DNA from 2 places in the Lactobacillus sp. M0396 genome. Region 1 is predicted to be linked to the other one. Evidence: predicted binding sites of a transcription regulator. Region 1 holds the regulator's gene; the other holds the start of a gene.
What was found. Region 1 encodes HrcA, which represses chaperone genes, less so after heat shock. Its sites were predicted from a motif close to TTAGCACTCNNNNNNNNNGAGTGCTAA; they were not measured.

Region 1 (16,603 bases):
CAGATTCAAAAGGCGCTCAAATTACGGTTTCACGTACCGCACCTGATATGGTAAAGAGATTATTTGAACAGGAAGTACCTGAAATTTATGATGGAACTGTTGAAGTGGTCTCAATTGCTCGTGAAGCAGGGGACAGAACCAAGATTGCAGTGAAGTCCAATGATCCTAACATTGATCCAGTAGGAACATGTGTTGGTCAAAGAGGTGCCAGAGTTCAGAATGTGGTTAATGAACTTGACGGTGAAAACATAGATGTAGTTAAATACGAGGAAGATCCGTCAGACTACATTGCTAATGCCTTGAATCCCGCTGAAGTGATTGCTGTTCAATTTGGAGATGAGGACGAGGAAAAAAGTGCTTTGGTAATTGTTCCGGATTACCAGTTGTCGCTTGCAATTGGTAAAAAAGGACAGAATGTACGTTTGGCTGCCAGATTAACAGGATATAAGATTGATATTAGACCAGAATCTGAAGTAGAATTTGTTGACGAAAGCAGTGATCAGGCTGAAAAAGAAAATGAAGCAGCTGAAACTAATAATTTAGCTTATGATGGTTCAAAGTCTTCTTTACAAGAAAACAGCGATTTTGCTGAGAGCGAAGAATCTGATGAAGATCCAGCTTCTGAAGGGGCTGAACCAGAAGATGAGCTTCAGGATAACATTTCTGATGGTGAAACAGTAGATTCTACTGAAAATTAAAGCAAGAGGTGAAACTTTTTGAAAAAAAGAAAGATTCCAATGCGAAAAGACTTGTTGACTAATACCATGCAGCCAAAAAAAGAATTGGTGCGCATCGTAGTCGACAAAGAAAAGAACATTTCTGTTGATCCTACTGGTAAAAAACCTGGTAGGGGAGCATATGTTTCGCTTGATCCAAGTCAGATCAAAAATGCTCAAGAAAAGAGCTTAATTGAGCGGAGTTTAGGAACTAAAGTGCCTAAAGAGTTTTACCAGGAGCTTTACTCATATGTTGACCATCAAAAGGCAAGAAAAGAATTGTTTGGTGATAAGTAGATTTGCAAAATAGACAAAAAGCACTAAATTTGTTGGGATTAAGTCAAAAGGCCGGAAAATTAGTTTCAGGCACTGAAATTGTTTCAATTGGCGCAAAAGCCAAAAAGGTAAAACTAATTATTTTAGCCCAAGATAGTCATGCAGATACTACTGCAAAGATCTATAAAGTTGGGGAACAAAATAATATACTTGTTATTAACAAATTTACTAGTAATGAAATTTCCCAAGCGATCGGAAAAAAGCGAAAAGTTTTAGGAATTACTGATACTGGTTTCTGCAAAGCATTGTTACAAAAAATAGACGAAGGAGTGTGATTTGATGGCTAAAACAAGAATTTATGAATTGGCAAAAGAATTAGGCATCGATAATAAAACTGTGGTCAATAAGGCGAAGGACCTGGGACTGGATGTTAAAAATCATATGTCATCACTTGAAGATTCACAAGTAAATCAATTAAAAGATAGTTTCCGTAGCTCCGCTCCCGCGCAAAAGCAAGAGAAACCCGCAAAAAGGAGCAGTAAAATCAAAATTTCCGTTACCTCAATTCGCAAAAATGAAAAAAAGCATGAGGAAAATAATAATAACAAGAATACCAAAAGGAGCAACAACTTTCACCGATCTAACAATAGATCAAGACAAGCTCAAGATCGCTATAAGCAACATACTAGCCCAAGTCAAAGGACTTCAAAGCCAGTAGCACAAGACTTATTAAAGAAGTTAAAGCAAAAACAACGTGTGGATGAAAAGAAATTAGATCGTCAAAGTGAGAGAGTCCAGAAGTCTTATGATGAAGACAAAGTCAATGTCAAAAAATCTTCTGGAGAAGATAACAAGAATGTTTCAAAATCAGAAAATAAAGTTGTTAAAGTCGAGACTACAGCACCTAAGGTAACTGGACCTAAAATAATTAAGCCTTCGCCAGCCAGAATGAAGAATACACAAAAGGCAAGTCCAGTTAATAAACCTAAAGCTTTGGATACAAATGCTGCACCTGAACCTGCAAAAGAAGAAAAGCGTCGCGGTAATGGTCACGGTCGCAATTCTGGTAAACCTGGCAGAAAAGGTAAAAATCAAACTTTTGGTACCAATAATTACTCAAAGCATCAAGAAAAGCGTAAACGCAAGAATAAGAAAAAGCAGCTCGAACAGGTACCAAAGAAACAGTCAACCCAGAGAAAAGAACGTCCGTTACCGGAAACACTGGTGTACGAAGTTGGTATGAATGCTCAAGATTTGGGCAAGTTGCTGCACCGTGAACCTGCTGAAATAGTTAAGAAACTATTTATGTTAGGTGTGATGACTAATCAAAATCAGTCACTTGATAAAGATGCAATAGAATTAGTTGCTGCTGAATATAATATCAATGCCAAAGAAAAAGTTCATGAAGATATATCTGACATTGATACTCTTTACGACAAGAGAATGGCAGCTTCTATGAAATCTAAGCATCAAATTAAGCGACCACCAGTTGTTACAATCATGGGTCACGTTGACCATGGTAAAACAACTTTGCTTGACCGATTGCGTCATACTCATGTTTCTGCTCATGAAGCTGGTGGTATTACACAGAAAATTGGTGCCTATCAGGTAAGAGTAGATAATAAGCCAATCACATTTTTAGATACGCCTGGACATGCGGCATTTTCTAACATGCGTGAACGTGGTGCTGAAATCACCGATATTGTTGTACTGGTTGTAGCTGCAGACGATGGAGTTATGCCACAAACTGTTGAAGCCATTGACCATGCTAAAAGTGCTAAGGTACCAATCATTGTTGCAATTAACAAAATGGATGTTCCTGGTGCAAACCCTGAGCATGTTACTGAACAGTTAATGAAATACAATTTGATTCCGGAAAATTATGGTGGTGACACTATTTTTGTAAACATTTCTGCCAAAACTGGTGAAAATGTTGATGAACTTTTACAAATGATTCTCTTACAAGCAGATGTCATGGAACTACAGGCGGATCCTACGCAAAAGGCAATTGGGACTGTTATTGAAGCTCGCCTTTCCCGTGGCCGTGGCCCAGTTGCTGACCTTTTGGTTCAACAAGGAACCCTAAAAGTAGGTGATCCTATTGTTGTCGGTAATCGCTTTGGTCGTGTCAGAGTGATGACCAATGATCGTGGACGCCAGGTAGAAAAAGCTACGCCATCAATGCCAGTTGAAATTACTGGATTGAATGATGTGCCCGAGTCAGCCGATAAGATTGTTGTCTTTGATGATGAAAAGACTGCCAGAAGCGTTGGTGAACAAAGAGCACAACAGGCTTTACAACAATCTCGTGAAAATGTCCAACATGTTACTCTTGATAACTTGTTTGACACGATGAAAAAAGAAAACATGAAAGAAGTAGACGTTGTCTTAAAAGCAGATGTACAAGGTTCAGTAGAAGCTTTACAACAATCGCTTGAAAAGATAGAAGTCGAGGGCGTTCGTGTTAATATCATTCATGCGGGTGTAGGAGCAGTAAATGAATCGGATGTTACATTAGCCGGAGCTTCGAATGCCTTTATTATTGGCTTTAATGTCCGTCCAACCGCTACTGCTAAATCTCAAGCTGAAGCAGATGGAGTAGATATTCGACTATATAGTATTATTTACAAGGCAATTGATGATGTTAAAGCTGCTATGAAGGGTATGCTTGAACCAACTTATGAAGATAAAGTTGTTGGTAATCTGACTGTACGTGAAACTTGGAAAGTTTCTAAAGTTGGGACGATTGCTGGTGCATTTGTTGATTCCGGATACGTATCAAAAGATTCTGCAATCAATTTGATTCGTGATGGGGTTGTGATCTATACCGGAAAAGTTGCGTCACTCAAACGGTTTAAAGATGATGCCAAGATTGTTAAGCAAGGATTCGATTGCGGTTTAACCATTGAGGGCTATAATGACATCAAGATTGGTGACGAAATGGAAGCCGTAGAAAAACAGGAAGTTAAGCCTGAATAAATTAACTGGGAGGAAAGCATGAAACACAGAATAGGTCGTGTTGAAGGAGAAATCCTCCGTGAATTAACGAAAATTTTACGAAAAAATATTCGTGATCCACGAGTTAATGATGTAACAATTACAGCGGTTGAATGTACAAATGACTTATCATATGCTACTGTTTATTACAGCATTCTTTCTGAAGATTCTAAAAAAGAAGAAGAAGCTGCTGCTGGTTTAAATAAAGCTAAGGGAATGATGAGGCATTTGTTGGGGCAAGTCCTAACTGTATATAAAGTACCAGAGTTGATTTTTAAACGAGATAATTCAGTTAAATATGGTAGTAAAATTGATCAGTTAATCGCTGAAGTAAAAAAGCAGGATGCAAATCGCAATAATTAAGAAAAGCGCTGTGAGGCGCTTTTTTCATGATTAGGTAATAAAAAATGTTAAATGGTATTTTAGTGATAGATAAGGATAAGGGCATGACAAGCGCAGACGTTGTCTATCATTTACGCAAAGCGCTGCATATCAAAAAAATAGGCCATGCTGGTACCCTAGATCCTGACGTTACGGGAGTGCTACCAATTGCAATTGGTCAGGCCACAAAATTGATTGAATTGATGCACGAGGAAAACAAAAAATATGTAGGTCAGGGAATTTTTGGTTTTGCCACTGATAGTTACGATATTAGTGGCAAAAAAACAGAATTTAAAAAAATAACTAGTAAAATTAAACACCATCAAATTCAAAAAGCTATGCAAGAGTTTGTGGGCAGTATAGAACAGGTACCACCTATTTATTCGGCCGTCCGAGTAAATGGCAAGCATTTATATGAATATGCGCGAGCAGGTATTAAAGTTGAAAGGCCAAAAAGACAGGTTGAAGTTTTTTCTTACGATCTTACAAATGAACCTGTTTTTGATAAAGAAAATGGTCAAGAAGTTTTTGATTTTAAAATTGAATGCAGTAAAGGAACCTATGTTCGCTCTTTAATAAATGATTTGGGAACAAGCCTTGGTGTGCCGGCCGTAATGAAAAATTTGCGGCGCACTTCTAGTTCAGGCTTTGATATAGATCAAGCTGTTAAATTGAATGAAATTTCAGAAAATCCAGATATGGTAAATGAATTGCTTCAACCAATTGACTCTTTTTTTACTAATTATGCTCATGAGGATATTGATACAGATCTGTGGGCCAAAGTTAAAAATGGAGCAACGATTTCTCTGAAAACGAATGCAAAAAAAGTGGCATTAGGATACAATAATAGAGTTAAGGCAATTTATCAAAAAGATGGTACCATGTATCGCCCTTATTTAATGCTTTTACAAAATGAATAAGTGAATGAAGGTCTTATTATGGAAATTATCCATTTAACTTACCCGTTTAAGGAAAATATTATTCCACAAAAGATAATCCTTGCTTTAGGATTCTTTGACGGTGTTCATCGTGGTCATCAGGAATTAATCAAAATCGCAAAAGAAAAAGCAATTCAAAAGCATTTACCATTAGTAGTAATGACATTTGATCGACATCCTAAAGAAATTTATCAAAATAAAGAAGTCAGCTATATAGATACATTGTCTGAAAAAGCTTATAAGATGCAGGAACTAAAAGTTGATTTTTTGCTTGTGATGCATTTTAATGAGGCATTTAGCAAACTGACTGCACAGGAATTTGTAGATAAAATTATTGTTAAATTAAATGCTGATACAGTTGTAGCCGGCTTTGACTACACTTATGGTCCCAAAGAGATTGCCAATATGAAAAATTTCCCTAAGTTTGCTAAGGGAAGATTTGCTATTATTGATGTTCCAAAACAGTCTTATGATGGCCAAAAAATTGGCTCTACGGAAATAAAAAGGGCCATTACCAGTGGAAATATGGAATTGGCCGCTAAATTATTAGGGTTTCCGTATGTCATGTCCGGTAAGGTCGGGCACGGTTTACGTAATGGCCATAAACTGGGTTTTCCTACAGCAAATCTAGTTTGGTTTCAAGGCAAGGTGGTTCCTAAAATTGGAGTATACGCTACTAAAACCAAGATTAAAGGCAAGTGGTATGACTCAATGACAAGCGTGGGTTATAACGTAACTATTAATGAGGGTACAAAGCTTTATATTGAATCGAATTTATTTGGATTTAATCAAGAAGCCTATGATGAAGAAATGGTAATTAAATGGTATAAGTATACTCGTGGCGAAATTAAATTTGATAACTTAAAAAAATTAAAAAAACAAATGAGTGGTGATGAGGCAGAAATCAAAGCTTATTTTGCCGGCATTGGTTAATTTCAATTTTAAAGAGGATAAGCGTTTTTTTTGTAAAAAAGTTAGCACTCAACTTGACATTCTGCTAAAAGCTAGTATCATATTAATTGTTAGCACCTAATAAGTTTGAGTGCTAAAAGTGAGGGCGATATTTATGTTGACCGAACGTCAAGAATTAATTTTAAAAACAATTATCAATGATTTTACGCAGACACATGATCCTGTTGGGTCTAAAACAGTCATGAATCAGTTACCTATTAAAGTTTCAAGTGCAACTATTCGTAACGAAATGGCGGTTTTAGAAGAAAAAGGCTTGATTGAAAAAACTCATTTGTCAAGTGGTCGAGTACCTTCAACAGAAGGCTACCGTTACTATCTTGACAATTTAGTTGAGCCTTTACAGATTTCATCTTCTGTTTATAAAAGAATTATTAATCAGCTTGATCAGCCGTTTCATCAAGTTAACGACATCGTACAGGAAGCTGTTAAGATCTTATCTGACCTAACAAATTACACTGCATTTGCGGAGGGGCCTGAGAATAGTGATTTAACTATTACCGGATTTCGTATAGTACCTTTATTTGGCAGACAGATTATGGCTATTCTTGGTACCAGTGATGGTGATGTTCATGACCAGGTTTATAACTTACCATACAATATTCATGGTGATGACATTGAACGTGCCGTTCGTATGATTAACGATGAATTAGTAGGAAAGTCGCTAGATCAGGTTACACCTGAGTTTCTTAAGAAGACTTTAGGACAAAAGCTTAAAGCTGCTCATGTGTCTGAATTAATAGATTTAGTTGAAGATGTGATCAGTGATGCTGCCAGCGAACAAATGTATGTCGATGGTCAGATTAATTTGCTCAATAATATTTCTTTGAGTGACGTTTCTAATTTGCGGTCATTATATGAAATGATTGAGCATAATGACTTAATTTCTAGTATTTTGGATAACAGGCAAAATTTAAAAAGTGACAGATATCCAGTTCGGGTAAGTCTAGGGTCTGAGTTATCAAATGATTTGTTAAAGGATTATAGTCTGCTTACGGCAGAGTACAGCGTTGGTCCTCACGGAAAGGGCATAATTGCTTTACTTGGCCCTGATAATATGCCGTATTCTCAAGTGATAGGATTGCTTGAATATTTCAGAAATGAGCTATCTAAAAAGTTGCTTGATTATTATGGTAGATTTAAATAAAGGAGGTTAGCCGTGAGTAAAGAAGAAATTAACAGTAAAAATTCAAAAAAAGATCAAAAAGAATCAAGTGAATCAAAAGAAGTTAAAAAGCATTCTCAAGCTAAGGCTAACGAAAAAAAGAAGTCCGAATCTTTGGAAAGCAAACTGCAACACAATTTGACCCAGTTGCAAAAAGAAAAAGATGATTTAGAAGATAAGTACTTGCGCAGTCAAGCTGAAATGCAAAATATGCAAAATCGCTACAATAATGAAAGAGCGCAACTTATTAAATATGAATCACAATCTTTAGCTAAAGATGTTTTGCCAGCAATGGATAATTTAGAAAGAGCTTTGGCAACAAAGGTTGATGATGAAGCATCAAAGCAGCTTAAAAAGGGAGTGCAAATGACACTTGATTCTCTGGTTAAAGCCATGAAAGATCATGGAATCAGTGAAATCACTGCTGAAGGTGTAAAGTTTGATCCTAATTTACACCAAGCTGTCCAAACAGTTGAAGCTGAAAATGAAGATCAAAAAGATCATGTTGTGCGGGTTTTGCAAAAAGGATACTTGTACAAAGATCGTACTTTAAGACCAGCGATGGTTGTTGTAGCACAATAATTGAAAGGAAGCATATCAATGTCAAAAGTTATCGGAATTGACCTAGGAACTACCAACTCGGCAGTTGCTGTTCTTGAAGGAAAAGAGCCAAAAATTATTACTAATCCAGAAGGAAACCGTACTACACCTTCAGTAGTTGCTTTCAAGGATGGAGAAATTCAAGTCGGTGAAGTCGCAAAGAGACAGGCTATTACTAATCCTAATACTATTTCTTCAATTAAGCGTCATATGGGTGAAGCTGATTATAAGGTCAAGATTGGTGATAAAGCATACACTCCTCAAGAAATTTCTGCCATGATTTTACAATATATCAAGAAATTCTCTGAAGATTATCTTGGCGAAAAGGTTACTGAAGCAGTCATTACAGTTCCTGCATACTTTAACGATGCTCAGCGTCAAGCTACTAAGGATGCCGGTAAAATTGCAGGCTTAGATGTTAAGAGAATAATTAACGAACCTACTGCATCTTCACTTGCATATGGCCTTGATAAAGATGCTGAAGATGAAAAAGTTCTGGTTTATGACCTTGGTGGTGGTACCTTTGATGTTTCTGTTTTGCAATTAGGTGACGGAGTCTTCCAAGTACTTTCAACTAACGGTGATACTCACCTTGGTGGCGATGACTTCGATAATAAAATTATTGATTGGCTGATCAAGAACTTTAAAGATAAAAATGGTGTTGACCTTTCTAAAGATAAAATGGCTTTACAAAGGTTAAAGGATGCCGCTGAAAAAGCTAAGAAAGATTTGTCTGGCGTGTCTTCAACTCATATTTCATTACCATTTATTTCTGCTGGTGAATCTGGGCCATTACATTTGGAAGCTGATTTAACTAGAGCGAAATTTGACGAATTAACTGCTGATTTAGTTGATAAAACAAAGATTCCATTTGACAATGCATTGAAAGATGCTGAATTAACAGTTAATGACATTGATAAAGTTATTTTGAATGGTGGTTCAACCCGTATTCCTGCTGTTCAGGATGCAGTTAAGAAGTGGGCTGGTAAAGAGCCTGATCACTCAATTAACCCGGATGAAGCTGTTGCTTTAGGTGCAGCAATTCAAGGTGGAGTTATTTCTGGTGATGTTAAGGACGTAGTTTTACTTGATGTCACTCCTCTTTCTTTAGGTATTGAGACCATGGGTGGCGTATTTACTAAGTTAATTGAAAAGAATACGACAATTCCAACTTCAAAGAGTCAAATTTTCTCTACTGCTGCAGACAATCAACCGGCTGTTGATGTTCACGTTTTGCAAGGTGAGCGACCAATGGCTGCTGACGATAAAACATTAGGTCGTTTTGAACTAACAGACATTCCTGCCGCCCCACGTGGTGTTCCTCAAATTCAAGTTACATTCGATATTGACAAAAACGGCATTGTTAATGTTTCTGCTAAAGATATGGGAACCGGTAAAGAACAAAAGATTACCATCAAGAGTTCATCCGGTTTATCTGACGAAGAAATCAAGAAGATGCAAAAAGAAGCTGAAGAACATGCTGAAGAGGATAAGAAGAAGAAAGAAGAAGTTGATCTTCGTAATGAAGTCGATCAATTAATCTTCTCAACTGAAAAGACTTTGAAGGATGTCAAAGGCAAGGTATCAGATGATGATACTAAGAAAGTTCAAGATGCACTTGATGCTTTGAAGAAGGCTCAAAAGGACAACAACTTGGATGAGATGAAGTCCAAGAAGGATGAATTGTCTAAAGTTGCCCAAGACTTAGCAGTCAAATTGTACCAAGCTAATGGTGGGGCTCAAGGTGCACAAGGACAGGCTGGACCTCAAGCAGGACCACAAAATCCTGGTTCCCAAGATGGCAATTCAGGTAGTGGTTCCGCAGGTGAAGGCGAGTTTCATAAGGTAGACCCAGATAAGTAAAGGGTTTATAATTGAATAAATTAGAAAAGAACTGCCAAAAAAAGTAGTTCTTTTCTTTTGTAAAGTTAAGGAGCTTATAGATGGCACAAGAAGATTACTATAGCGTTCTTGGTGTTGATCGCAATGCCAGTGATGAAGAAATTACCTCTGCTTATCGTAAACTTGCCAAAAAGTACCATCCTGATTTAAACCATGAACCAGGTGCTGAGGACAAATATAAAAAGGTTAATGAAGCCTACGAAGTTTTACATGACAAGCAAAAGAAAGCACAATATGATCAATTTGGTTCAGCCGGAGTCAATGGTCAAGGCGGCTTTGGCGGTGCAGGTCAAGGGTATAGTGATTTTGGTGGCTTCGGTGATTTTGGTGATATTTTTAATGACTTCTTCGGTGGCGCTACCGGTGGTGGTCAGCGTAGAGCGAATCCAACAGCACCAACTCGTGGTGAAGATTTAGACTATACTTTGTCAATTGATTTTATGGATGCAATTACCGGCAAAAAAACACAAGTTTCTTATACCAGGAGCGAAACATGTCCGACATGTAAAGGTAATGGTGCTGAAAAGGGTACACACCCGATTACGTGTGATAAATGTAATGGTACTGGTTACATGACTATAACTCAAAAGTCCATGCTGGGAGTTATTCGGCGTCAGACAGTTTGCGATAAATGTCATGGCAAAGGTGTAATTATTGAGCATCCTTGCCAAACTTGTCATGGCAAAGGTGTAATTGATGGCAAAAACACTATTGAAGTTAATATTCCAGCCGGAATTGATAATGGACAGCAATTACGTTATGAAGGTCAGGGTGAAGCAGGAAAAAATGGTGGCCCTTATGGAGATCTTTATATCAGTTATCGCATCAAACCATCAAGAGATTTCGAACGTAAAGGAACTACTATTTATACTACTGTTCCGATCTCATTTGCGCAGGCAACATTAGGTGATGAAATTAATGTTAAAACTGTGCATGGAGAAAAGAAGTTGAAAATTCCTGCTGGAACACAACCTAATAAAGAATTTACTTTACATGGTGAAGGTGTTCCATATTTGCGTGGAAATGGTAATGGTGATCAAATAACTACTGTTCAAGTACAGATTCCGAAATCGATTAATGAAAAGCAGAAACAGGCTTTGGTTGATTTTGTCAAAGCCGGCGGTGGATCAATAACGCCACAAGAAAAAGGATTCTTTGAAAGATTAAAAGAAAAGTTGCAGTAAAAATTAATGCTATAAAATTATGCTCAAAGGGCTATAAATACTGGTGAGAGATTGATACTGACTTAATAATTAAATCCGATGATCCCTGCTGTGTAAAAAAGAAATCAAAAATTATTTGAGACTTTTCAATGAAAATGGAATGTCAGATAAAAATGGCATTATAAGATATTAGTAGTATTATTTGCAAATTGAACTAAAGGACTAATTCTTCAAGCTTGATGGGATTAGTCCTTTAATTTTGATAAAAAGTTTCTTTATCTTAATTAATTTTATAGGTGTTTGGGAATTTGTTATAATAATAAAGATAGAGTAAAGGGTGCAAATTATTTATGGATATTAAAAAATTACAAGATTACCAAAAACATATTCGCAACTTTTCCATAGTTGCTCATATTGATCATGGGAAATCTACAATTGCGGATCGTATTTTAGAACTGACTGATACTGTATCTGAACGACAACTAAAAAACCAAATGTTAGATGATATGCCACTTGAACGTCAGCGGGGAATCACGATTAAAATGAACTCAGTTGAAATTAAATATCATGCCCAAGATGGAGAGGACTATATTTTTCATTTGATTGACACTCCTGGACACGTAGATTTTTCTTATGAAGTTTCTCGTTCTTTGGCAGCTTGTGAAGGTGCACTTTTAGTAGTCGATGCTTCACAAGGTGTACAAGCGCAAACTTTAGCTAATACTTATTTAGCGATTGATGATGATCTGGAAATAATGCCTGTAATTAACAAGATTGATTTGCCATCCGCTAATCCTGAGCAAGCCAAGGAAGAAATAACTGAAATGCTGGGTTTAGATGCTTCAGAGGCAGTTGAAGTTTCGGGAAAAACAGGTCAAGGAATTAAAGAATTGCTTGAGCGAATAGTAAGAGATATTCCTGCACCACAGGGAAATTTGCAAGATCCACTTAAAGCATTGATTTTTGATTCTAAATATGATGATTATCGCGGGGTAGTTTTGTCCGTCAGAATTGAGGATGGCACTGTTGCACCTGGCGACAGAATCAAAATTATGAATACCGGTAAAGAGTACGAGGTTACTGAAGTTGGGGTATCAAGTCCACACCCAGTAAAGAAAGAAATTTTAATTGCTGGTGATGTTGGTTATCTGACAGCAAATATCAAGTCTGTTCGTGAAACTCGTGTTGGTGATACCATTACTTCTGCTGAAAATCCGACAGCTGAACCACTTCCTGGTTATCGCCAAATACCACCAATGGTATATTCTGGTATGTATCCTGTTGATAATTCCAAATATGACGATCTTAAGGAAGCTTTGCAAAAGCTTCAGCTAAATGATGCTGCTCTGGAATTTGAACCTGAAACTTCGACCGCTCTTGGATTTGGATTTCGTTGCGGGTTTTTAGGCTTGCTTCATATGGATGTAGTACAAGAAAGACTAGAGCAGGAATTTGATTTAGACTTAATTATGACCGCTCCTTCTGTTGATTATCATGCCATTATGAATGATGGTACAACAAAGGTAATTGATAATCCTTCTGATTTGCCCTCAGCTGGTGAATATAAGGAGGTACAGGAACCTTTTGTTAAAGCGGAAGTTATGGTTCCAAATGATTTTGTTGGTCCAGTGATGGAACTTTGCCAGCGTAAACGTGGTGAGTTTGTAACTATGGATTATTTGGATAAATATCGAGTTAACGTAATTTATAACATGCCATTAGCGGAAATCATTTATGACTTTTTTGATGATTTAAAATCTTCCACTAAAGGTTATGCCTCACTTGATTATGAAATTACGGGTTATCGGGCAACTGATTTAGTTAAAATTGATATTCTTTTAAATAAGCAAGTTGTTGATGCTTTGAGCTTTATTGCTCATCGGGATGAAGCTCAGAACAGAGCAAGGCAAATGACATCAATGCTCAAGAAACTTATTCCCCGGCAGAACTTCGAAGTTGATATTCAAGGCGCTATTGGGGCCAAAATCATCTCTCGTGCAACAGTAAAGCCTTACCGCAAAGATGTTACTTGGAAAATTCATACAGGTGATCCTGATAGAAGGGCTAAATTGCTTGAAAAGCAAAAGAGAGGTAAAAAGCGAATGAAAGCGGTAGGTCATGTTGAAATTCCTCAAGACGCTTTTATGGCTGTTTTAAAAATGAATGATGATGACTTAAACTCGAAATAAGAAAGAATTACAAAAAGGCAAAATTTATTAATGATTGAATGGCATGAGCGCAAAAATGAAGAACTAGCCCCTGAATTAATTGAGGAATATCAGCTTAGTCCGATTATGGCTAAGCTGCTTTCTTTGCGTGGAATAAATACTGCAGAGAAAATTAACTTTTGGTTTAATGCGACTGAAGATGACTTGGCAGACCCTTACTTAATGCACGATATGAAAAAAGCTGTTGACAGGATAAACCGAGCAATTGATGCAGGAGAAAGAATAACTATTTATGGTGATTATGATGCAGATGGCATAACTGCTACAAGTATCATGATGGAAACACTTGGCATATTGGGCGCAGACGTTAATTTTTTCATACCTGATCGTTTTCGTGACGGTTATGGTCCAAATCTAGAAGAGTATAAGCGAATAGTAGCAGAAGGTGCTAAATTAATTATAACTGTTGATAATGGCATTACAGGGGTTAAAGAAGTAGCCTACGCCAAGAGCAAGGGTGTAGATACAATAATTACAGATCATCATAAATTTCAAGATAAAATTCCTGAAAGCTATGCGTTGGTTCATTGTAACTACCCTGGCCAAGAATATCCGTTTGATGATTATTGTGGTGCTGGAGTAGCCTATACTATTTGCCGAGCTTTAATGCAGGATTCAATGCCAGAATTATTGGAACTGGCAATGATTGGAACAATTGGAGATATGGTCAAGGTTTCCGGAGAAGGTCATATTATCGTTAAACGGGGTTTAAAAATGCTTAACGAAACTCAACGACCAGGCTTAAGGGCTCTTATAAAAAATGCTGGGTTACAAATAGGGCATATTGATGAAACAGATGTTGGCTTTAATATTGCACCAAGATTGAATGCTGTTGGTAGACTTGATAATGCTAGTTTAGCCGTTGACTTACTGTTATGTGAAAGTGACGAAGAAGCTGAAAAAATAGCAGATAAGATTGAAGGTCTAAACGATAAACGTAAAAATTTAACAGCTGAAGTTTATCAATCTTGCGTTAATCAGATTAAAAATAATGGTTGGCAAAGAGATAAAACCTTAGTTTTATATAATCCCAAGTTCAATGAAGGGGTTTTGGGATTAGTTGCAAATGAACTGGTTGAAAAAACTCATAAACCAACTATAGTGCTGACTAAGAATGATAAAGGAATTGTTAAAGGCTCAGGAAGATCTGTAGATGGTTTTAATCTTTTTAATGCCTTAGAGCCTTTGAAGGATAGACTTTTTCTTAAATTCGGTGGGCACGATTTTGCGTGTGGCTTGTCTATGACTGAAAGCAAAATTTTCTCGTTACGCAAATCATTTGAGGATAGTTTTACTGGTGTTTTTAATCAAAATATACGATATTATGATTGTGAACTACCTTTTTCTCATCTGGATTTGAAAATTATGACTGAAATCAAAAGGGTGGGTCCTTTCGGAACAGATAATGTCAAACCCCTTTTTAGTATTACTCATCCAAAAATTAACAGCTGTTTTTACATGGGTAAAGATAAAAGTCATATCAAATTAAGCATTAGTAAAGACAATAATAAAGTTGATGTTATAGGATTTAACAAGAAATTCCTTACAAAAATACTTTTACCATATATAGATCAGTTATTCATAGAGCTACAAGAAAATTGCTTTCGTAATCAGATAAAATTACAAGGCATTATAAAGGGAATCATTTTTGCAGCACCAAAATTAGCAGTTCCAGAACCAGTTGTTGATTTGCGCAATGAAAAGTATGTGATGGGTTTTGCTGACAGATATTTATTATTTGATAAAAGAAATAAAAATGCTGCTTCCAGTCTGTTTGATATCGACCCTGCAAAAATTACATTGGTAAATGATTATGATAGTGAAGGTGAAGTGGCCGTCTTTCTTGATGTTCCTCGCAATCAAAAAGACTAGATTTTGCGTTGAACAATAATTATGAGCAGCTATACTTACACTTTCTTATGGATCAATTACCCGTAAAACATTTACCGTTAAAATCTGATTTTGAAATCTTGTTAAAATATGTATATTCTCACCCTGGTCTAACACTGCAAGATTACCGAAAGGTCGGTAAATTTATAAAATTAAATTACGACAATGTTCTCTTTATTTTACGTGTATTCTTTGAATTGAATTTTATTCAATTAGAAGATAATAAAATATTTGGTGTCAATAATCCTGTTAAAAATAAACTGACAAATTCGAAATATTATCAGGCTACAAAGTCACAGATTGCTTTTATAAATGAATTGCGACAAATGCCTAGTCAAAAATTACTAATGTACGTGAATGAGCAATTAAAGCAACATTAATTTTTCTCGCTTTTAATGCTTTTAAGCACAAAATTTGTTAGAATATAAAGGTCAAATAAGCTTTAGAAAGAAAGTTAAGTTTTTGGAGGTTTTTCTTCTTATGGCAAACGATTTTGAGAAACATATTGCAAGTGTAAAGGATTTTCCGAACAAAGGAATAATCTTTCGGGATATCACTCCTGTCCTACAAGATGGCAAATTGTTTCAGGCAGCTACACACAAGTTAGCTGAATACGTTAAAAGTAAAAATGCCGATATAATTGTTGGTCCCGAAGCGCGTGGTTTTATTGTTGGTTGTCCTGTGGCAACAGAATTAGGTATTGGTTTTGTGCCAGCTAGAAAGCCACATAAATTGCCAAGGGAGGTCGAACGTGCTTCTTATGACCTGGAATATGGTTCAAATAGTTTGGAAATTCATAAAGATGCTATTAAACCTGGTCAGCGTGTTGTAGTGTGTGATGATTTACTGGCTACAGCTGGAACTTTAAGGGCGTGTAAACAATTAATTGAAAACCTTGGTGGAGAGTTGGTTGGTTCTTGTTTTTATATTGAACTACCTGATTTAAAAGGAAAAGAGAAATTACCAGGACTTGACGTGTTTTCTTTAGTTAAATACCATGGTGCTTAATATTTATTAATCTTGTTTTTTTAAGCATGAAATTTTAAAAAAATAATAAATGTGCATGAAATGCTCTTAATAGTTAGATTTTTGTAATCTGCTGTTAAGAGCTTTTTTTATGTTTAAATATTACTTCATATATAAAAACAGCAAATGATTTAGATTTTTGCATAAAACTAAGATTTCAATAAAATAAAGCGCTTTCTGAAATATGAAAAAAACTTTGAATTTTGAGTTAAAATTTTTTACAAGATCATGGCAGCTATATATAATGATACAGTATTTCAAAAAAGGAGAATAGAGTAATTTGCAATTAAGAAAAGCAACAATGGCCGATTTTGACCAAATTATCACTATTTTAAAAGATGGAGCTAATCAA
Region 2 (16,603 bases), on a different contig from region 1:
CAATTATAGTATAACTATAAAATGTGAAAAAAGTATGACGAAAATCTCAAAATGCAAATTTTAAGTAACTACAAAATTGTTTGTTGCAAAACTCCTTGTTATAATTAGTTTTACTTTAGTTAAAAAAAGAATTGAAATTTTAAGGAGAAAAATGGGAAAACAAGATTATCGTAAAAAGATCATTTTTTGGCTACGTTTTTCTGGTTGGCTTTGTTTGTTGCCGGCATCTGCTTGGCTTTGGTTGTATCAGATGTTTAGTCAAGGTGCTTTAGGATACACGCTTTTAGGGGAACTTATTTTTACAGTCTTATTTGCTGTTTATATCTTGACAACTGCCCAAAGTGAACGCTGGCTAAAACCAACAAACATTTTTATCTTGTTAATGCTTATTATACTTTTTGGCTCATTTATAATTCTAATTCCGCTTTGTTTTGCTTATAACGATTGTCGTAAGTTGAATAACGAGTAATAAGGAAAAATATTTAAATTTGGTAAAAGTTTGAGAGGATTTTTTTAGTTACAAATCTTTAGTAGTACTATATTTGATAGAATATTTTATTAATATTGAGAAAGATATGAATTATGGCTAAAAAAGAAAAAACTGATTCACGTACTAAATGTGTTGGAAAGTTTGTTTTGACGACAATTATCTATTGCATCATTTTAATGGTACTGATTTATTTGTATCAGTATAGTGGGTTAACATCTGTTCACTTTATCTACAATGAATTTTAAAGCTGGTACACTAATATGATTGAAAATATAATTGAAAAAATTGATGAAGTTGCTCAGGCAGAGCCTGAACGTATTGCATATGACTATTTAGGTAAAACTAATACGTATAGTGATCTAAAAAAACGTTCAGATGAATGGGCTCATAAGATTGTAAGTTTGAATCTTTCTCCTAAGAGTCCAGTGATGATTTGGGGCGGGCAGGATTTTGAAATGATTGCCAGTTTTCTTGGTTGTGTTAAGTCTGGACATGCATATATTCCTATCGCCAGCTATTCAAATGCTGAAAGAATTGTTATGATTCAGGAAGTTTCTCATGCTGAAGCAATTTTAGCAATTGATGAACTGCCGAAAATTGATTTGCCAGCTATTAAAGTAGTGCGTCCTGCTGATGTAGAAAAAGGAGATTTTGAATCTGATCCTGCCATCTATGTACAGGGTGACGACAATTTTTACGTTATTTTTACTTCAGGCACAAGTGGTAAACCTAAAGGCGTGCAAATTAGTCATAATAACTTGCTCAGTTTCGTCAATTGGGAAATGGTGGACTTTGATCTGCCGGAACATCCTTCATTTTTATCCCAAGCACCATACTCATTTGATCTCTCAGTCATGAGTCTTTATCCTGCTTTAGTCGGGGCAGGTAAATTGGTGGCTCTGCCGCATGAAGTTACGCAAAATTTTGCTCAGTTGTTTCAGACTTTGCCTAAGCTGCAATTTAATGTCTGGGTATCAACGCCGTCATTTGCGCAGATGTGTTTTTTAGATAAAACTTTTACTGCTGCCAATCATCCAGATTTAACTCACTTTATGTTCTGTGGTGAAGAATTGCCGCACAATGAAGTAGTAATGCTAAAAAAGAAATTCCCCCAGGCGCGAGTTTTTAATACTTATGGACCGACTGAAACTACAGTTGCAGTCACTCAGGTAGAAATTACTGATGCTGTTTTAAGGAAATATGATCGTCTCCCAATTGGCAAGGCTAAAGCAGATACCAAAATTATTATTGATAAATCTAAAGGTGACCAGCCTGATGAAGGCGAAATTATTATTTCTGGGCCAAGCACTTCTAAGGGCTATATGAATAACCCCGAAAAAACAGCTAAAGCATTCTTTAAAAAACCGGGTGACCAATATATGAGCCACCGCTCAGGTGATGAAGGCTTCTTTGACCAAGATATGCTCTTTTACCGCGGCAGAATTGATTTTCAGATCAAGTTTAATGGCTATCGTATAGAATTGGAAGAAATCAACCACTATATTGGAATGAACAAGCTGGTTGATCACGGCGTAGCTGCACCAAAATATAATCAGGATCATACGGTTAAGCAAATTGTTGCCGAAATTAAACTCAAAGATGGGGTAAAAGAGCAATATTCTGAAGCAGAGATTACTAAGATGATCAGAGCAGATTTAGCTAAAGAACTGATGCCATACATGATTCCACAGCGTTATGTTTACCGTGAAACATTGCCGGTCTCGCAAAATGGTAAAGTTGATATTAAGGCTGTCATTAAGGAGGTCAACGAGTAGTGAACGCTAATTTCATTAACTTGCAGCCATATTCCAATCCGCATTATTTCGTGTATCTGATGATTGGCTTAATACCTATTATCATTGGGCTGTATTGGGGTCATCGCTTAAAAATCTATGAGGTTGTATTCTCATTAATTTTCTTGTTTCTCATTTTTGATGGTGAAAAATGGCAACAGGGCGTTAGTTTAATCATCTATATTTTGTTTCAGTTGCTGGTCACTTATGGCTATCTTTATTATCGCCGCCGCAAGAACAGTCCAAATAGAACCTGGGTTTTCTACTTAGCTGTAATTTTAACAATCGTGCCCCTGGTTTTGGTTAAAGTACAGACTGCTTTTCCGCAAGCTAAAATTCCTGGAGTTTTGGCTTTTCTGGGGATTTCTTATCTGACCTTTAAGACAGTTCAGGTCGTGATGGAAGTACGCGATGGCGCTATTAAAGAACTTAACTTGGGAACCTATCTTCGCTTTCTTTTATTCTTTCCGACCATTTCTTCGGGACCAATTGATCGTTACCGCAGATTTGCCAAAGAATGCGACACGGTGCCAAAGCGTGATCAGTATCTAAACGATTTAGAGCTGGCAACACGTTATCTGTTTCAAGGCTTCTTATATAAATTTGTTCTTGGCTGGTTCTTTGGTACCTATTGGCTGCCCCGAATCACCCGAGCTGCTTTAATTACAGGTACAGCAAATGGCGGCTTAAAACTATCCTGGTGGGTAGTAGCTTATATGTACTGCTACAGCATGTATTTATTCTTTGACTTTGCGGGCTATTCTTTATTTGCCGTGTCGATTTCCTACTTTATGGGTATTCACACCCCAATGAACTTTAACAAGCCGTTTATTTCGCAAAACATCAAAGAATTCTGGAACCGTTGGCATATGACCTTGTCTTTCTGGTTTCGGGACTACATCTACATGCGTTTTACCTTCTTTGCAATGAAGAAAAAGCTGTTTAAAAACCCAGTCAGGCTGTCGCAGGCAGCATACCTGCTCTTGTTCTTGGTGATGGGTTTCTGGCATGGGCTGACCTGGTATTATATTGTTTATGGCTTGTTCCATGCTTTTGCCATCATCATCAATGATTGCTGGTTGCGGTTCAAAAAGAAGCACAAAGATAAGCTGCCATCGAATAAATACACAAAATGGCTGGCAATTTTTGTAACTTTTAATGTAGTGTGTTTTAGTTTCCTGATTTTTTCAGGTTTTCTCAGCCAGCTTTGGTTTGGCTGGCAATAGGCAATAATTTTATTTAAGGAGTTTTAACATGGATACCAAAAAAGAAGTTTTAGCAATTTTACAAGATTTAACCGGTGAAGATTTAACAGAGAGAATGGATGAAAATATTTTTGCCAACGGTCTAATGGATTCAATGGCCAGTGTCCAAATGTTGTTAAATTTACAGGAAAAGTTCCAAATAGATGTACCAGTTTCTGAATTTGACAGAAATGAATGGGATACGCCCAATAAAATTGTGGCAAAGGTGGAAAATTTAGAAAATGAATAACAAACGCCGGCTGTGGCATATTTTTGGCCCGGTTCTTTGCGCATTTGTCTTGCTGCTGGTCATCTTTCTGATGCCGTGGGAGCGAACTTTTTCTAGGGATGCCATTTATCAAGCGGCTAATTCGCAAACTAATACTATTTTTAAGTGCTCTTTAATGAAACAGGATGCGTTTAAGGATGGGTACGTGCCTTTTTATGGATCAAGTGAATTATCACGGCTTGATCCATTGCATCCCAGTGTAATTGCGCAAAAGTATCGCCGCAATTACCGGCCATTTTTATTAGGCGGGCCAGGCAGTCAATCCTTAGCACATTTTTTGGAAATGCAGGGGACTGCTAAACAGCTTAAGGGCAAAAAAGCCGTAGTCATTGTTTCACCGCAATGGTTTACTAAAAAGGGTCAAAATCCGGATGCCTTCGCGCTGTATTATTCACCGCTGCAAGCCTGTAATTTTCTCTTAGGTATTAAAAAAGACACGGTGACTAACCGCTATGCAGCCAAACGTTTTCAGCAAATGCCTGAAGTGAAGGGCGTTATCAAACTGGGTATGAGAAGGATTGCCCACGGGCAAAAGCTAACGGGATTTCAACGCTTTTACTTAGAAAATCAGCGGCGCATGCTTAACAATGAAGATAAATTTTTCAGCACCTTCCAGCTGCGTGATCGCATTAGAAGGATCAATAAGCAGGCCAAGTTATTGCCGAATACGTATTCAGTCAAGGCTTTAGACCAAGTAGCAAGTCAGCAGGCTGCACTTAACACCAATTCTAACAATTTTGGTATTAACAATCGTTTTTATAAAAGGCGTTTAAATAAAAGGGTACTTGCTAAATTAAAAGATAGTCAGCGTCATTTTAATTATACTAAATCGGTAGAATACAGCGATTTTGAATTGATGTTGCATCAGTTTGCCAAGCAGCATACCAATGTGCTATTCATTATCCCGCCGATTAATGAAAAATGGTCTAATTACACTGGCTTGTCACAAACAATGTATCAGAAGGCCGTTTCTAAGATTAAATACCAACTGGCTAGTCAAGGTTTTGATAACGTTACCGATTTATCCAAGCGCGGTGGTGAAAAGTATTTCATGGAAGATACTATTCACTTGGGCTGGCGCGGCTGGGTAGCTGTTGACAAGGCAGTAAAGCCATTCATGGCGCAAAGTGATCTACCACGTAATTATAATATTCATAACTATTTTTACAGCAGAAAGTGGCAAAAAAAGCCATATCAGATTAGTTTGACAGATGAAAATCCGTTAAATGGCAGTTCAAAAGAATCTTTAAAAGGAAAATAGTGCGCCAGCAAATTGATGCCTTAGGAATCAAGGGCTCAATTCTAGTCATTAAAAATGGCAAAATAATGCTTAACTATGCTTTAGGCAATAACACTGACACTAGTTATCTAATTAATTCTGTGCAGAAATCTATGACGGCTGCAATTATTATGCGGCTCGTGCAGGAAGGCAAGTTAAGCCTGCAGGATAAATTAAGTGAATTTTATCCGCAAATTTCTGGAGCACAAAAAGTCAAAATTAAAAATCTATTAGCCATGACGGCAGGTCTTGATCTCAAACCAGGAGCAAAGTTAGGAAGAAAGCATTTTGTTTCTGACTCTGATAATATTCAGCATGATGCAGCTAAAACTATTTTTGAACCTGATTTATTAAATAAGTGGCATTATAGTTCACTAAATTATGTTTACCTCTGTGGTATTATGAGCAAAATAACGGGTCAAAGCTATGAGCGGTTGTTCCGCAATACCTATATCAGGCCGTTAAAGCTGAAACAAACAGAATTTTTGTGGTCAAGGCCAGGCAAAATTATTTCCAGTCATTTAGTGCCCGGAATGATTTACCGCAAAGGTCGCTATGACGTGGTTAAGCATAAGGCAGCTTTAAGGGGAGCTCGCAATGAATTAGGGGCTGGTTCAATAGTAATGTCTAATCATGATCTGGCCAAAGTTATACAATATTTACTAGCTGGTAACTTGTTAACCCAAAAGAGTCGTAAATTGCTTTACCAGTCTGAACCACCTGCTTATTATAATGGCGGCTTTTATAATAATATTAAATTAAAAACTAAAACTGCTAATGGTGCAGGAGAGGGTTATTATACCTTCATGCGCAGTACTAATAATGCTAAAACGCTAGTGATTATACAGTCTAATAAGACACGTGAGGGTGAATTTAACCAGTTAAAAAGTCAAATTAATCAAATCATGCTCGAACTACTTGGCCGTAAGGCTGACAGTGCAAATATAATTGGTTGAAACTTGTTTTTTGGTTAATTGCATGCTAAAATTTTGTTGTGTCACCATAGGGAAGTAATCATTTTCTCCGGTAGCGAAAATGTAAAATTTCTATAATGTGGTCAGTAATGGTGGCACAAACACTGTGTGAGCTTAGTTCCGATGTTGGTGGAACTAGGCTTTTTGTATACATGAAAATAATGATAAATACATTTATTAAGTACATTAACATACCCACATTATAGCTGGCATGAATTTGCCTATTATAATGAGCGTAGCTTTAAATAATTCACAGGAATATTTTAGTGAAGAAACAATCAAGAAGTTAGTTAATCAAGCAAAAGATTCTTTGGTTTATGTTAATCTTAGTAATAAAAATCTGGATAAAGAAGACGAATAAATATAAGTTTCTATAATGTGGTCAGTAGTGGTAGCACAAATACTGTGTGAGCTTAGTTCCGATGTTGATGGAACTAGGCTTTTTTAGTGTTTTCTTTGCTATCTGCCATTGCTAGGGGGTAAAATATATTTAATATATACTAGATAAGGAGATAAGTTATGAACAGAGCAGAACTAAAACTAGAAGCGAAAAATCAACTGCGTCATAACTGGGGCTGGGCAGTTATTATTGGTTTAGTAATGACCTTATTTGTTGGTTTCTTTTTTGCCAGGCCAGCAATAAATAATTCACTTAAGATTACAAATAATGTAAATGATGTCATGGGAACCGGCTCAATTGATTCACTGTTTAAACCTGCATTTTGGGCAGGTCAATTAGGTACTGATACGGGTTTAACTTTTATTGGCAGCTTTTTTATGCTGAGTATGGTAGTTACTTTCTTACATTTTGCTCGTGGAGAAAGACTAGGCTTTTTTAAAGGTATTTTTTCTGTTTTTACTGATGATCGGTTTGTACCAGAATTTCTGAATTATCTTTGTGAGTATATTTTTCAATTTCTGTGGTCTTTATTATTAGTTATCCCTGGCTTAATTAAGTCTTATTCTTATGCCATGACGCCCTATATTGTTAATGACTTGGTAGCAAGTAGGCAAGAGGTACATGCAACAACAGCAATTACACTAAGTCGTCAGTTGATGGACGGCCATAAATGGGAACTATTTGTATTAAATTTAAGTTTTATTGGTTGGTATCTTTTGAGTGTACTAACTTTTGGCATTGGTTATATTTGGCTAGTTCCTTATGAACAGACAACTAAAGCCAATTTTTACCGCAGATTAGCTGGTGATCGATATTTAAAAAATTAAATTGATAAATAACTAAAAGAGCAAGACATTCATTGTCTTGCTCTTTTTTTGTGTACCCATTTTAAAATTTAGTACTTGTTCAAGTCTTCAATACGCTCTTGAAACCATTTGCCAGCATATTCAGAATTAAAATCATCTGTTTTTTTGAGAGCATCCTTTACTTGACTGGAATTTAAGTGATCAATCAGGTAGGTCTTTAAAGCCTTATTAATCAGATCATTAAAATCAGTATCGTTAACTTCTAAATACTTTTCTGTTAGCTTTGCTACCTTTTCAGTTAATTCAATTTTCTTCCTGCTCATTTTCTCGCCTCTTAAAATACACTTTCATTATACCATTTTATTCATTACTAATAATAAAAAAGATAATGGTTGGTATTAAAATGGCTAGCATTAGAAAAATAGAGTATTATTTTATTTTAAATACAATAATCAAGGTTAGGTCAGATTTAATGAAAGAATATACTATCAATATCGTAGCACGTATGCAGGAATTCTCTTTTTTTCGTGCGACAAGACATACCATGGCAGTGTTAATGCCGATTGCAGTGGTTGGCTCATATTTTAAACTTTTTAATGACTTGGTTTTTACACCTAATGGACTAATTTATAATATATTTAGCCTGGATAAAGTATTATCTGATCATATTTGGTATGGTGGTTCTTTTGTTTGCCGTGGAATGGTAGAAATTACTTTTGGGGTGTTTGGTGTCTATGCCAGTTACTTTATGGCTCGTTACACAGCACGGCTTTATCATAAGGATTCAACTATGGCAGGTTTAACTGCTGTTCTAATTATGCTTTTTTGTTCATATGCATCCAGCAGTGGCCGCAATGCTCGCATGCCGTTTACTGCCAGTTTGTTACAAATTAATGCAGTTTTTATAGCCTTAGTTATAGGATATTGTGTGGGACAAATATTTCATTTATTAGGTAAAGACTTTTCCTACGTTAAAGATGAGGGAACAAAGATAATCCAAAAAAGGGCGGGGGATGCTGTTTTGCCTAGCGCTATTTCACTGCTACTGGGTATATTCTTAGGAATTATAATTTATGAATTACAACTTAAACTCCTTAATTCCACCAGTTTTAATGAAATTGTCAGTCGAGTTCAGACCACTAATAATTTTGGCGAAGTTTTATTGCTTTCAGCTGTGATTACTTTTTTAGATTGGTTAGGAATCGGTTATCCATTGCGCTCCTTATCAGGAACGGTTAATAATGCTTTTACTGCTGAAAATTTGACGTATACATTAAAACACGGTAATTCTTGGAATGTGCCGTATAAATACCTGGGCAGTTCACTCATTAACAGCTATGGGATAATGGGTGGTGCTAGCGTTGCTTTAGCCGTGATTGTATTGCTTTTAATAAGGCGAGGTAATAGAGAAAATGAAATAAATGCTAAAATTAATTTATTACCAGCTGCTTTTGGTTCTAACTTGGGATTTACAATTGGTTTACCTCTAATTTTAAATCCTGTGTTCGTATTGCCTAGTGTTATGATCCCGATTATTAATATGACATTGGCTACTGTGGCTATTAGCGTACATATTATTCCTGTGAGTGTTTATCAAATTTTAAAAGGAACCCCCGGAATTTTAGTTTCATTTTTTGGCACAAATGGTAACTGGTCAACGTTAATTTTTACATTACTGCTGTTTTTGTTGGATATAGTTTTGCTATTACCAATAATTAAAATTAATGAAAAAATTGATCTAAGAATTGCTTACCAGAAGAAGGAATGATCAGATGCGTAAAAATCCTAATTATAAATGGCTAATCTTGGTCATAATTGTTTTAATTATGCTGGCTGTCCCCAGTTTTTTTTGGATGAAAAAGGATAATAAATCAAGAGCGGAACTTAGCAAGTCGCTGCTTTCCCCAGTAATAATGGTTCCTGGTTCCAGTGCCACAACTGAGCGTTTTAACGATTTAATTGATGAACTGAATAAAACTACTCTCAACAGACACAGTGTAATAAAAATCAAAGTTTCACGTGAAGCAAAACTAACTTACAGTGGCTCTATTGGTAAAAACGATTTGGAGCCTTTTATTATTATTGGTTTTGACAACAATAAAGACGGTTATACAAATATTAAAAAACAGGCAAAATGGCTAAATGTTGCGTTTGAATCACTAATTCAAAACTATAAGTTTAATAATTTTAAAGCATTTGGTCATTCCAACGGTGGTTTAATTTGGACTTATTGGCTGGAACATTATTATTCTGAATATTCTGATAACATTAAGATAAAGAAGTTAATGACTTTAGGAACTCCTTATAACTTTACTGAAAGTAATATTAATAATCGGACGCAAATGCTGGCAGATTTTATTAAAAATCGTGCAACACTACCGCAATATTTAAAGGTTTATTCTCTTTCTGGAGGGAAAAATTATGAATCAGATGGAATCGTACCTGAAACAAGTGTAGCTGCCGGTAAATTTATTTTTCAAAATCAGGTTAAGAATTATACGGCAATGACAGTTACAGGTGAAAAAGCAGATCACTCAGATTTGCCGCAAAATAAGCAGGTAATTCAAGCAATTCGACAGTACTTATTAAAGAAACCAAATAGGCCATTAAAGCCTGCTAAGGGAAAGGAGAATCATTAATGAAATACCAAAAACAACCTACTAAAATTGAAGTAATTGGTGGTAGAGTTAATAATTTAAAAAACATTGATGTTGATATTCCACTACATAAATTTGTAGCAATCTCTGGCTTAAGCGGATCTGGTAAATCCAGCTTGGCAATGGGCATTTTATACTCAGAAGGTGCAAGACGTTATCTTGATTCCTTAGCAGCCTATACTAGGAGACGCATTAGCCAAGTTGGTCCTGCACAAGTAGATGAGGTAAAACATATCCCTTCAGCATTGGCATTAAGGCAGCGACCGGCTGTTCCTGGTGTGCGTTCGACCGTTGGCACAGTGACGGAAGTTTTTAATATCCTACGACTAATTTTTTCCCGATTAGGTTCACCCGTATGTCCTAATGGTCACAGAGTTCCACCAACCATAAAAATTGCGGAAGCAATGGATTTAACTGGGGAAGCAATGGGTCGCTTGACGTGTCCTACATGTGGCATACAATTTTATGCTTTTAGTGCTGAAGACTTTGCGTTTAATTCAGATGGTGCGTGTCAAAAATGCCAGGGTTTAGGAACGGTTGAGCAGATTGATGATAGTAAGATTATTGCTGATGAAAATTTAACGCTTGAAAAAGGTGCGGTAGCCACTTGGCAAATTCCCGGTCGAAATTGGATGTGGCGCATTGCCCGTGAATTAGGTGTACGTACTGATATCCCATATAAAGAGTTGAATGCTAAAGAAAAAGACTTTGTGCTTCACGGTAAAGAGCGGAAAGTCCCTATTGACTTGCCAACTTCAACTGGTCGGGTTTATCATCTTGATGCGTTATATGAAAATGCCTATAATGCAGTGGCTAACTCCCGTAAAACTACAAAGTCGGAGCGAGGATTGCAAAGAATTAATTCTTTTTATAAATTTAGTACCTGTCCTCGCTGTCATGGCTATCGGATTGATCCTAGTCGCTGGCAGCAGCTAGTTGCCGGCAAAAATATTGTTGAAGCTGAGAAACTGACTTTAGGTGAATTAACTCAATATATGGATGAGATTTTAGCAAGTTTGCCACAAGACATGCAAGACTTAGCAGAAAATTTAACGAGTGAATTGTTGCATCAAGTCAAACCTCTATTAAAATTAGGACTAGATTATTTGAGCATAGACAGGCAGGCAAGTAGTCTGTCTACAGGTGAACTTCAACGTATTCAGCTTGGCAGAACGTTGCGCACCGAAACTACAGGGGTACTCTATGTATTAGATGAACCATCAGTGGGCTTGCATCCTGACAATGTAGCTGGGTTGATTGATGTATTTCATGAATTGGTCAATCAAGGCAATTCTTTAGTTGTTGTTGATCATGAAACTTCCATTATTAATGCGGCTGATTGGGTGATTGAAATTGGTCCAGGTTCAGGTAGCCAGGGTGGTGAAATTATTTCCCAGGGAATACCTAAAGAGATAGAACATAATGAAAAATCCTTAATTGGACCGTATTTAACAGGTAAAGCACCATTATTTGTCAGACCCAGGGTCAATAAAGACCAAATCTTTAAACATGGCAAAATAAAACTTGATGTTACTGAGCGCTTTAACTTAAAAAACTTGCATGTGCAAATACCTGTCAATCGCTTAACTTCTGTTACCGGATTTTCAGGTGCTGGTAAAACTACTCTCATTCTAGATTCTTTGATTCCGGCATTAAAGGCACAAAAAAATAACAGTGAAAGACCTAAGTGGGTAAAGAGCTTAAACAATAACTATATTAAAAACGTGGTTAGTGTTGACTCTACACCAGTTGGTAAGAATCAGAGATCAACTGTTGCAACTTATACAGATATTATGGACAACTTGCGTAAACTTTTTGCCAAACAGCCTTTAGCTAAAAAGTTAAAATATCGCGCGTCTCATTTTTCATATAATAATAAAGAAGGTGCATGCCCTGCATGCGGTGGCACTGGTGTGATTTCACTTGATATCCAATATTTGCCTGACATGGTTGAAACATGTTCAGTATGTGGAGGTCATCGTTTCAATCAAGATGTCTTGCAGGTAAAATGGCACAATCTAAGTATTGCTGACGTTTTGGATTACTCGGTAGATGATGCCTTAAAAGAAGAAATTTTTCAAAAAGAGCCAAAAATTAATAAAACAATTACAACATTACATGACATGGGTTTAGGTTATCTTCATCTAGGGGAGTCTACTCCAGCATTATCAGGAGGAGAAGCACAGCGGTTAAAGTTAACTAGTCACATTCATCAAAGGCAAAAGGGCACTTTATTTGTTTTTGATGAACCGACAGTGGGACTACATCCACAAGACGTGAGAACACTCTTACAAGTGTTTCAAAGATTACTCGAGCAAGAAGGAACTATTATTACTATTACGCATGAATTGGATATTATGGCTAACAGTGATTATATGATTGATATGGGACCAAGAGGAGGACTACAAGGAGGAAAAATTATTGCAAGCGGATCCCCTGTGGATATTTCTCAAAATTCTGGTAGTTTAACAGGTAAATATTTGGCAAAGCAATTTAAATTATATCAAAAATAAAAGAATAGAGCCTAAAAAGTAGCTGAGAGCGCTGCTTTTAAGGCTTTTTTATTTTTGTGGAAAAATCAAACAATCTGTGGAAAAAGTTAATCAAAACTATTGCTTTCTGTGGATAACCTGCTATAATATTATATGTAAGCAATTAGCAGTCGAACGCTACGAGTGCTAATTACAAATTTATAACCTATCAAAGGGGTGTTTACATATGGCATATTTTGATAATGATTTTGATGATTTATTTAACGAATTAAACAATTCTTTCTTTAATAACACTAATGATAAAGGTGGAGCTATTCCTATTCACTATTCAAGCAGTATGAATATTTCACCGCAAGACATATCCCAAAACGGACAAATGGGGCAAAAGCAAGGACAAAAGCCAATTGGAGTTGATTTGGTTGAGCAAGCAAAGAAAAATAAATACGATCCTGTAATTGGGCGTGATGAACAAATTCAGGAAGTTATAGAGATTCTAAGTCGGCGCAAAAAGAACAATCCAGTTTTAGTTGGACCAGCAGGTGTAGGTAAAACTGCCATTGTAGAAGGATTGGCACAGAAGATCGCTGCAGGCGATGTTCCTGACAAGATGAAAGACAAACATATTATTGCAATTAACATTAATGATATGGTTGCTGGATCAAGTTTGCGTGGTAGCTTTGAAGAGCGCCTGAAAAAAGTGATTGACGAAGCTAAGAAAAATCCTAATATTATCTTATTTATTGATGAATTACATAATATTGTCGGAGCAGGGTCAACTGACTCTGAAAATAACAATGGTGACGCTGCTAATATTTTGAAACCGGCTTTGGCTAGTGGCGACTTGAATCTGATTGGTGCAACGACTACGAGTGAGTACCGCAGGATTGAAAATGATGCGGCCCTAGCACGTAGGTTCCAGCCTGTACAAGTTCCTGAGCCATCTGCTGCAGTGACTGTCAAAATTTTGGAAGGTCTAAAAGATAAATATGAAGCTTTCCATCATGTAAAATACAATGACAGTGCTTTAAAGCTGGCTGTTGAATTATCACAGCGCTACATTCAGGGACGGTACTTACCTGACAAAGCCATTGATTTAATGGATGAAGCAGGTGCCAAAAAGGGTCTCGACACTATTCCTGATGATGAAGCAACTTTAAAGAATCGGATTAAAAAGCTGGAAAGTGAAAAAGAAACTGCTGCCAAAAAGGAAGATTACAGTAAAGCAAGTGAGCTGAAAAAGAAGATTGAAGAGTTGCGCGACAAAGCTGATCATGTAGATAATGAAGCGACTCCACATGTTACTGATGAAGATATCTATGCTTTGATTGAAGCCAAGACAAAGATTCCAATGAGTGAATTGCATGCAAGTGAGGGACAAAAGAATCTTGATTTAGCTGAAAAATTAAAGAAAGTGGTTATTGATCAGGATAATGCGGTTGATGTCATTACTGATGCAATTGCCCGTAAACAAGTTTTTAAAGACAATGATCGTCCTACTGGTACATTCTTATTAACCGGACCTACTGGTGTAGGTAAGACAGAATTAGCTAAACAATTGGCTATTCAATTGTTTGGTGGTGAAAATCATCTGATTAGACTTGATATGTCAGAATATCAAGATCAGATGGCAGTTAACAAGCTAATTGGTTCTGCTCCAGGTTATGTTGGCTATGGCGAAGGCGGTCAATTGACTGAAAAAGTTCGTCACCAGCCATACAGCCTGATTTTGTTCGATGAAATTGAAAAAGCTAATCCGCAAGTGTTTAATGCTTTGCTTCAAATCATGGATGATGGCCGTTTAACTGATGCACAAGGCAGAACAGTCTCCTTCAAGGATACAATTTTGATCATGACTTCTAATGCAGGTTATTCCGACCAATTGCTAAAAGACGGTAAAGTAGATCATGATAAATTAATCAAGGCTTTGGAAGCATACTTCAGACCAGAATTTTTGAATAGACTTGATGCGATTGTGCCATTTAATTCCTTAACTAAAGATGATATGAATAAAATTATTGATATTTACTTAAGTAAAATGGCACATGTTTTGGCGAAAAAGAATGTTAAGGTTAACGTTTCTGATGAGACTAAAGCTTATTTAGCTGAAAAGGGCTATGATAAAAAGTTTGGTGCAAGACCTTTACGTCGGGTAGTTGAGCAGGACTTGGAAACCCCAATTGCTAAATTATTAATGAAAGAGCCTGATACCAAAGAAGTCAAGTTTACAGCAGATGACAAGCATGTTTACTTAAATGATGCTGCAGTATTAGACATTAAGCCAAAAGAAAAATCTGAAAATAACGATAAAACAAAACAAGATTAATGTTAAAAAGGGATCATTCAATAGAGGATGATCCCTTTTTTGCTTCTAGTTGTTTCATGTGAAACCTTCCATACAGTAACAAAATTGAATTTTTGTTTAATTATCAGAAATTCATATTATTTTATTAAGATTAATATGAATTCACTATTGACATCAACAAAAATATAGTTTAAATTAGGTAGCAATTAAATTATTATTAAAAAGCTAAAAATTATTTTTTAGCTTTTGTAGTTTTGTTATAGGGGACAATCAAATGAAACAACGAGTAGAAGACCTGGATTGGAAAAATCTGGGATTTAAGTATCGTGATCTGCCTTATCGATATGAGGCGAAATATAAAGATGGAGAATGGCAGGAAGGAGAACTGACCGAAGATTCATCCATGACCTTTTCTGAAGGCGCGGAAGTACTGCACTATGGACAAGAGGTTTTCGAAGGACTAAAAGCTTACCGTAGAAAAGATGGTAAGATCAATCTCTTTAGACCTGATCAAAATGCACACCGCTTTACTCTTTCAGCAAAGCGGTTAGCCATGCCGCCATTTCCTGAAGATAGATTTGTTGATGCCGTAAAACAAGTTGTTAAAGCTAATGAAGAATTTGTACCACCATATGATAGTGGCGCAACTCTTTATTTACGACCACTTATGGTAGGAACAAGTAAAGTTTTAGGTGTTGAAGCGGCCACTGAATATACCTTCCGCGTTTTTGCGGTTCCAGTTGGCGCATACATTAAAGGATTGAACCCTGCAGATTACGTTGTTAGTGAATACGACCGTGCCGCATATGCTGGTACCGGTCAAGCAAAGACAGCCGGTAACTATGCCAGCAGTTTGCTTCCGACAGTTGAAGCACATAAAAACGGTTTTGCCGATAGTCTTTACTTGGATCCACGTGAACATAAATATATTGACGAATTTGGTGGTGCTAACTTCTACGGCATTACCCAAGAAGGACAGTTTGTCACACCAAAATCAAAATCGATTTTGGTTTCTATTACTAAGCGCTCACTTTTGGAAGTCGCTAAGTGGCAAGGTCTAAACCCAGTTGAACGCCAGATTACCTTGGAAGAAGCGTTCAACATGAAAGAAGCTGGTGCAATGGGTACAGCTGCTGTAATTTCTCCTGTAGGTTCAATTACCTACGAGGGTAAAAAACATGTTATCTATAGTGAAACAGAAACTGGTCCAGTTACTAAGAAACTTTATAACGAACTGGTTGATATTCAGTATGGTAACAAGAAAGGCCCAGAAGGCTGGGTCCAAACATTGGATTAAGTTACAAATTGGGAATAAAAAAGGCGAGTCTTAGGACTCGCTTTTTTTATTTTAGTTTCGAAACAAAACCAAAGGTTTCGATACAATTTAGGTTTAATACTTCAAAACTTTTATTTTGCAATATCACTAAGGTTTTGTTTCAGCAATTTACGAAAACTTTTATCAGCTGGTAGCGATTTATCTGCAAACCAACCTGTTCCAACGTTGACAATATCTCCTATTGCTAAATCTCTAATGCATCTGCTTGCCAGTAATTGTTTTTTAGAGTCAGTGAACTCTGTTGCTATCATTTGATTAAAGATAGATTTTAGCTCATTAAAAGCTGCGGTAGTTTCAGGATAGTTATTAGTGCGTGGCATTTTTAAAACAAATTGAGTTAAGAGAAAATGATTCAGTGCTGTTTTGCGAAATGTCATTGCAAAATCAATAATTGCTTTCAGGCCAGCTTTGCCAAACAAATCTTTGCGTAATTGATCTGTTAGCAAGCTAACAGTCCACGCAACTATGGCGTAATTTAGTGTTAACTGATTAGGAAAATAATTATATAGAGCTTGCGATTGAGTGCCAAGTTTTTTGGCAA

Region 2: H3T43_RS03680 (ATP-dependent Clp protease ATP-binding subunit) is a predicted target of HrcA. The motif match lies at 12,588-12,614, and genes of this name have one in related genera.

What each region holds. Positions count from the first base shown of each region.
Region 1 covers NZ_JACFQE010000001.1:262,443-279,045, reverse strand. The annotation lists gene nusA (transcription termination factor NusA) at 1-698, shown strand, start outside; gene rnpM (RNase P modulator RnpM) at 717-1,013, shown strand; gene H3T43_RS01310 (ribosomal L7Ae/L30e/S12e/Gadd45 family protein) at 1,016-1,327, shown strand; gene infB (translation initiation factor IF-2) at 1,332-3,971, shown strand; gene H3T43_RS01300 (ribosome-binding factor A) at 3,990-4,352, shown strand; gene truB (tRNA pseudouridine(55) synthase TruB) at 4,397-5,290, shown strand; gene ribF (riboflavin biosynthesis protein RibF) at 5,309-6,241, shown strand; gene hrcA (heat-inducible transcriptional repressor HrcA) at 6,375-7,424, shown strand; gene grpE (nucleotide exchange factor GrpE) at 7,437-8,024, shown strand; gene dnaK (molecular chaperone DnaK) at 8,043-9,905, shown strand; gene dnaJ (molecular chaperone DnaJ) at 9,986-11,128, shown strand; gene lepA (translation elongation factor 4) at 11,458-13,296, shown strand; partial or broken gene recJ (single-stranded-DNA-specific exonuclease RecJ) at 13,330-15,605, shown strand; gene H3T43_RS01255 (adenine phosphoribosyltransferase) at 15,706-16,233, shown strand; gene H3T43_RS01250 (GNAT family N-acetyltransferase) at 16,532-16,603, shown strand, end outside.
Region 2 covers NZ_JACFQE010000002.1:245,453-262,055, reverse strand. The annotation lists gene H3T43_RS03745 (hypothetical protein) at 152-469, shown strand; gene H3T43_RS03740 (teichoic acid D-Ala incorporation-associated protein DltX) at 583-735, shown strand; gene dltA (D-alanine--poly(phosphoribitol) ligase subunit DltA) at 751-2,265, shown strand; gene dltB (D-alanyl-lipoteichoic acid biosynthesis protein DltB) at 2,265-3,509, shown strand; gene dltC (D-alanine--poly(phosphoribitol) ligase subunit DltC) at 3,538-3,777, shown strand; gene dltD (D-alanyl-lipoteichoic acid biosynthesis protein DltD) at 3,770-5,077, shown strand; gene H3T43_RS03715 (serine hydrolase) at 5,077-6,051, shown strand; gene H3T43_RS03710 (hypothetical protein) at 6,287-6,430, shown strand; gene H3T43_RS03705 (DUF975 family protein) at 6,589-7,296, shown strand; gene H3T43_RS03700 (hypothetical protein) at 7,365-7,598, opposite strand; gene H3T43_RS03695 (PTS sugar transporter subunit IIC) at 7,748-9,043, shown strand; gene H3T43_RS03690 (alpha/beta hydrolase) at 9,048-9,914, shown strand; gene H3T43_RS03685 (excinuclease ABC subunit UvrA) at 9,914-12,445, shown strand; gene H3T43_RS03680 (ATP-dependent Clp protease ATP-binding subunit) at 12,651-14,747, shown strand; gene H3T43_RS03675 (branched-chain amino acid aminotransferase) at 15,001-16,023, shown strand; gene H3T43_RS03670 (TetR/AcrR family transcriptional regulator) at 16,134-16,603, opposite strand, start outside.